Regions from separate parts of the Paenibacillus sp. PastF-3 genome, predicted to be linked through region 2. Evidence: predicted binding sites of a transcription regulator. Region 2 holds the regulator's gene; the other holds the start of a gene.
What was found. Region 2 encodes NrdR, which represses ribonucleotide reductase genes. Its sites were predicted from a motif close to AACACNATATATNGTGTT; they were not measured.
Positions count from the first base shown of each region.

Region 1: nrdI (class Ib ribonucleoside-diphosphate reductase assembly flavoprotein NrdI) is a predicted target of NrdR. The motif match lies at 1,790-1,807, and genes of this name have one in related genera.

Region 1 is NZ_JARXWM010000007.1:362,853-366,268, forward strand. It holds gene M2444_RS16655 (amidase family protein) at 1-377, shown strand, start outside; gene sigK (RNA polymerase sporulation sigma factor SigK) at 602-1,303, opposite strand; gene nrdI (class Ib ribonucleoside-diphosphate reductase assembly flavoprotein NrdI) at 1,893-2,252, shown strand; gene nrdE (class 1b ribonucleoside-diphosphate reductase subunit alpha) at 2,239-3,416, shown strand, end outside.
Region 2 is NZ_JARXWM010000004.1:392,508-395,923, reverse strand. It holds gene M2444_RS11240 (MntP/YtaF family protein) at 1-35, shown strand, start outside; gene coaE (dephospho-CoA kinase) at 45-641, shown strand; gene M2444_RS11230 (lytic transglycosylase domain-containing protein) at 638-1,201, shown strand; gene M2444_RS11225 (alpha/beta-type small acid-soluble spore protein) at 1,281-1,499, opposite strand; gene nrdR (transcriptional regulator NrdR) at 1,664-2,140, shown strand; tRNA gene M2444_RS11215 (tRNA-Ala) at 2,300-2,375, shown strand; tRNA gene M2444_RS11210 (tRNA-Lys) at 2,386-2,458, shown strand; gene M2444_RS11205 (sensor histidine kinase) at 2,864-3,416, shown strand, end outside.

The DNA.
Region 1 (3,416 bases), on a different contig from region 2:
CAACTTACATGGGACTTGAAGGACAAGAAAGTAACTTTATAGATGTATCTCCAACTCATTGGGCGAATAAGTTTATTGGTGCAGCTGCTGGATCAGGTTTGATGAACGGATATAGTGACGGAAGATTCCGTCCAGATGAGAAGATTAGTCGTGGTGAATTAGCGGCACTAATCACTCGAGCCTTTAAGCTAACAGGTACTGGAAACACATCATTCAAAGATGTTACAAGAAATGCATGGTATTATGATTCCATTGATGCACTCGCATCCAATAATATTATTACAGGATACGCAGACAGTACATTTAAGCCTGAAAAAGATATTACTAGAGCAGAGTTTGCAGCAATTGTTTCCAGATTACTAGGAACTATTAATTAAAAGAAATTCAATTAAAAATGACAGAGTACTCGAGTAACCACGTTTACAGGAAGGGCCATCCCGAAAGGGATGGCCTTATAACTTGCCGTTACAGATAGTGCGATGAAATGAACCGTATCATAAGTAGGGCGAACCCTATCCATACAAAAAACGACTCATCCGTAGACAAGTCGCTTTTCAAGTTTTATTATTAATGGATTATTACTGTGTAATTGTCATCAGTCCTACCGCTTCACCTTATAAAACTCATGATACAGCTTCATCAGCGCCCTTTTCTCTATCCGCGAAACATAACTCCGCGAGATCCCCAACTCCTTGGCAATCTCCCGCTGCGTCCTCTCTTCCCCACCTGTATCCAATCCAAATCGCCCAACGACAACCTCTTTTTCCCGGTCATCCAGAATATCAAGATTACGATAAATCTTGCTCTTCTCGATCTTCAAATCAACTTCTTTAATGACATCATCAGCTTCGGAGCCAAGGATATCGATAAGTGTAATTTCATTACCTTCTTTGTCCGTCCCAATTGGATCATGCAGGGATACATCTTTACGAGTCTTCTTCAAGGATCTTAGGTGCATCAGAATTTCGTTTTCAATACAACGGGCAGCAAAAGTGGCCAGCTTTGTCCCTTTGTTCGGGCGATAGCTCTCGATGGCTTTAATCAAGCCGATGGTGCCGATGGAGATTAGATCCTCCATGTCTTCTCCGGTGTTATCGAATTTTTTTACTATATGGGCGACAAGTCTCAAATTGTGCTCGATAAGCAAATTTCGGGCTTTAGCATCCCCTTCAGCCATCATGCCTAAGTATTTGCTTTCCTCCTGCTCCGAGAGCGGCTGTGGAAATGCGTTGTTCCTTACGTAGGATACCAGCAACGTCAGTTCTTTGATTAGCAACGCGATCGTACTTAAGAATCCAGGCAACTTGGCGACACCTCCCGCACTTGTACAATGAAACCGATCTGTTAGCCTTACGGGTTCATGGTCATCTTATTGTATGTGGGTAGATGCCTAGAAGTGCATGTACGGGGGAAATTGTACAAACCCATTATTAGTCTCACCGCTTTAGCTTCATTAATGTTCTCCTCCACTTGCCACCCGATTAAGTCCATGTACTTTAACCTACAGCTATATGCAAAGATTCTCTAATATCAGAAGCATATTTCTCACCCGTGATAGATGTTCCACCGCCTGCAGTTCTGCTCAACGGAACGACGCTAATTAGTCATGATAAAAATGATGCAGCAAGATCCAGCATCAAAAACAGTACAACTGCCTTAATAAACTGCAATAACCTGCGAATCTCCGCGATTTCAATACTTTGATAGAACGTTTACTAGACTAATTCCCAACAAATAAGGGCTCTTTCCATGTTGACTTTTCAACATATAGTGATTAAAATAAACAACGCACACTAAATATAGTATGGATATGATTTTCCAGTATTTACAGCTTATCTATTCAATCTTTACATATTTAATGTAGGTTTAATATATACAGGGGGAGAGACTCCATGCTAGTCGCATACGATTCGAAAACAGGAAACGTCAAACGCTTCATTGGTAAGCTTAAGCTGCCAGCTGTGCAGATTGAAGAGCATATGACCATTGATGAGCCTTATGTGCTTATTACATATACCACCGGCTTTGGACAAATTCCAGAGAAGGTGTCTACTTTCTTAAAGAACAATTATTCCAATTTGAAGGGCATCGCCGCCAGCGGCAACAAGAACTGGGGCGAGCTGTTCGCGAATAGTGCAGACTTGATTGCAGATCGGTACAACGTGCCAGTTATTGGGAAATTTGAACTATCAGGCACATTTGGTGATGTAGAACGAATTAAACAGGAGGTGAGCCGAGTTGCGGCATATTGAATTAAACAACATGTTGATGAAGAGAGACGAAAGTGGCTTCTTTCAATTGGATAAAGACCTTGAGGCAGTAGCCGAATTTATGCGGGATGTAGAACGGCGTAGCCTGGTTTTTGCGAATACAAAGGCCAAGGTTGATTATATGTTTGAACAGGATTTCTATGAAAATTTTTACGAGCAGTACAGCGTGGCTGAAATTGAGGAAGTTTATCAAATTACCCATGCCTACAACTTCAGTTTTCCATCTTATATGGCAGCTTCAAAGTTCTATACGGATTACGCTGTAAAAACCAATGACCGTAAGCAATATCTGGAGCATTACCCGGACCGTGTGGCGGCAGTTGCCCTTCACCTAGGACGCGGGAACGCCGACACTGCCAGCATGCTAGCCCGTTCAATGATGGAGCAGCGCCTACAGCCGGCGACTCCGACCTTCTTGAATGCCGGCAAGAGCCGTCGCGGTGAGCTAGTGTCCTGCTTTCTTATTGAAATGGATGACTCGCTTAATTCGATCAACTATGTACTAAATACTTGCATGCAGCTGTCGAAGATCGGCGGTGGCGTGGCTGTCAACCTGTCCAAGCTTCGCTCCCGCGGGGAGACCATTAAAGGGGTTGAAGATGCAGCCAAAGGCATTATACCTGTACTCAAGCTGATGGAGGACGGCTTCTCCTATGCTGACCAGATGGGTCAACGTAAAGGCTCTGGAGCCGCTTACTACAACATTTTTGGCTGGGATGTTCTTGAATTTCTCGACAGTAAGAAGATCAATGCCGATGAAAAAACAAGACTCAAAACCCTGTCCATCGGCCTAATCATTCCGAATCGCTTCTATAAGCTGGCGAAGGATAATGAACCGCTCCATGTATTTGCCCCTTACAGTGTGTACAAAGCTTACGGCACGCATCTTGATGACATGGATTTGGATGAAATGTACGATAAGCTGCTAGCCGATCCACGTGTCAAAAAGAAAAAGGCCATGAGCGCACGGGATATGCTGACCAAAATCGCCATGATCCAACTGGAATCTGGCTATCCATATATTATGAACAAGAGCAACGCCAATGAAGCTCATGCCCTGAAAAACGTAGGACAGATCAAAATGTCCAACCTCTGCACGGAAATCTTCCAGCTGCAGGAGACCTCTGAGATTGCCGACTACGGGCA
Region 2 (3,416 bases):
TATTAATTACAATGGGAATACTGAAGCTATTATGAGGTGAGTACATGATTATTGGCTTAACCGGAGGCATTGCATCCGGAAAAAGCACGGTGTCTGCACTGCTTGTGAGCAAGGGAGCGAGGCTGGTTGACGCGGATGTGATCGCCAGAGAAGTTATGCTCCCCGGTCATGAGGTGCTGGCTGCGGCTGTGAAACAATTCGGAAGCGAGATCCTCTCTCCGGATGGCACCCTGAATAGGGGCAAGCTGGGGGACATTGTATTTCAAGACCCAGCGGCCCTGCAAGCCCTGAACAATCTGACGCATCCCGCAATCCGGCGGGAAATTAAAGAACGTATGAACAGCCTGGAAGTAGAAGATCCAAAGAAGTTAACAATTGTGGATATCCCTCTTCTTTTCGAATCAGGACTCGAGAACTTGTTCCATGAAATACTAGTGGTATACGTACCTCGTGAAGTGCAAATCGCTCGATTAATGGAACGTAACGGACTTTCTTTAGAACAAGCAGAAGCACGCTTAAATGCACAGATGGATATTGAAGCAAAGCGTAACAAAGCGGACTATATCATTGACAACAGTGGCGAACTTGCGCACACTGAGCAACAGGTTTCTGTTCTTTGGGACAGGCTGGGCTTATCATGAAATGGTTACGTAAAAAAAGAGTCCTTCTTCTATTATTCATTGGTTTTACTGCGATATTGTTTCTGAGTACGAACTGGATGTCCTGGTTTTATCCGATCCATTATAAAGATGAGATCCGTAAGCACAGCATTACGTACGATATAGACCCATTTCTAGTGGCTTCGATTATCCGAGTGGAAACGAACTTCAAAACTGGACGAGAATCCAAAAAGGGTGCTATAGGCTTAATGCAGCTTATGCCGGATACTGCCAAATGGGCCCTTGAAAAGGCCAAGCTTCCTGATGTTTCTATGGAGGAGCTTAAGCATGAACCATCGGCAAATATTGAACTAGGTACCTGGTACCTTTCAACATTATCCCGTCAATTCGAAGGTAAACGTACGGCAGTTATCGCTGCCTATAATGCTGGACCGGGTAAAGTTCAAAAATGGCTGGATGAAGGGATATGGGATGGAACGGATGCTACGATTAAGGATATTCCGTTTGGTGAAACCCGCCATTATGTTCAGCGCGTCAACTATTACTATGATCAGTACACGGATATTTACAACGAATTCTAAAACCGTGTTATGTATAAAAAGAAGCATTAAACGACCTGCGGGTCGTTTAATACTTCTTCAGTAAGCTTATGTGGACAGGTTATTTGAATTGACCTGCCAATTGTTGTTCTGCCAGGGTTACAAGACGTTTAGTGATGTAACCACCGATCGAACCATTTTCATAAGAAGTTTTATTGCCATTGTAACCATCTGGGGAAAGCGTGATTCCGAGTTCTTGGGCAACTTCATATTTAAGTTGTTCCAAAGCACCGCGGGAATTTGGAGCTACAAGGTTATTGGAGCTGTTGTTTTGGCTCATTGCTGTTCACCTCCTCTGTTGGTAACTGTATTATGTGCCGTACTTGCCATAATCATTACAATAAAAAAACGGTGATTTCTGGAAAAAATGAAATAGCCCTTTAAAAGCCGGATGTTTAACATACCGGGACTAAAAACATTATGTAATAGGAAGTGATGAAGCTTATGAAATGCCCTTACTGCGATCACACAAATACTAAAGTGCTCGACTCGCGACCAGCGAATGAGAATAAGTCAATCCGCCGCAGGCGTGAATGTGAGCGTTGCAGCAAACGGTTTACAACCTTTGAAATGATCGAGGAAACACCGTTAATCGTGATCAAAAAAGACGGCAGCCGTGAGGAATTCAGCCGTGATAAAATTCTGCGTGGTTTAATCCGGGCTTGCGAGAAACGCCCCGTCTCTGTAGAACGTCTAGAGAAGATCGTCTCTGAGGTGGAGAAATCCCTACGCGGCATCGCCGTAGCTGAGGTAGAGAGCCAACAGATCGGTGAATTGGTTATGGAACAGCTCTATCCAGTAGATGAGGTCGCTTACGTTCGCTTTGCATCCGTATACCGCCAGTTCAAGGATATTAACATGTTTATGAAGGAACTGAAGGGTCTGCTATCTAAGAGCACCGGGGATCTGGACAGATTGTAGAGTTGTGGCTAGTCGAATGACTAAAAAAAGTGTTGACAGCGAAGGCGATTTTTTATATTATATAGGAGTCGCCTACGGCGCTTAGATTTGTCAGAATGACTTAAATACACCGAACTAAATTTTAGAATGTGTGATTTCATACATCTGAAAATTACGTTTGGGGCCATAGCTCAGCTGGGAGAGCGCATCGCTGGCAGCGATGAGGTCAGGGGTTCGATCCCCCTTGGCTCCACCAAACTTCATATGGACTCTTAGCTCAGTTGGTAGAGCAGTAGACTCTTAATCTATTTGTCCAGGGTTCGAGCCCCTGAGAGTCCATCCTAAAGAAACGGCAGAAATGCCGTTTTTTTTGTTGTTTAGGGACGGAGTGGCTTTTTATACTTTGGGTAGAAAAAACGTTCATTGTAAGGAGAGCCGTGCGGAAACATAGCTCCCGGTGCAAAAGCCGCTTTTATGGGAAGCGGCTTTCGCATGATCAGTCAAGAAATAGACCGTATTCCTTGGACAAGGGAGGTCTATTTTTTTTGCGCTGAAGTAAGATCCAGTGCTCTCTCCCGGTACATCGACGACCTCAAGACCAGGCAATGCTTCATCAAGTCAACAATAAACTCTAGTCGGGACGAGCGACTTAGGTTATCATGAAAGCGCAAACATATTTTCTGAGAAGTCATGAAAGCTACAATTTAGCTACAGAGCATAAAGGCAATCTGAACGGAGGATACGATGGAAAACTGGTTGGGTAAATCGTTAAAGCAGAAGCTGAGCTTGTTGATTATTATTTCGGTATTGGTACCGGTGTTGTCTCTGGGACTGTTCTCCTATTATATCGCTGAAAGCTTAACGGAGGAGAAAGCGAAAAGTTCAGGCATGAACACGCTTAGGCAAATTGGGGCCTATTTGGAAAATATGGTGAGCGATGTTGAGAATCTATCACTATTCCTCATCGGCCACCCGGATGTCCAAAGCTATTTGAAAACACCGGAACATGATTTGTTAAAGCAAACCTCGATCGTTAATTTACTTACAACATTATCGATTTCCAAACCATATATCGCCAATGTCATGATCGAATCGAATGAAGATAATAAGCCGTCGGTTTCCTTCAGATCCGTGCTCGAATCAGAATGGGCCGATATTCAGAGCGAATATCCCGGTTACTATGAGGAATATCCCAAGTGGTGGTCTCCGGTGCATCATTTCGTTACGTCGGACGGTAAGGAGGATGTCATTACGATGTCGCGGCCGATTCGCAGCACATCCAAATATTACAGTATCG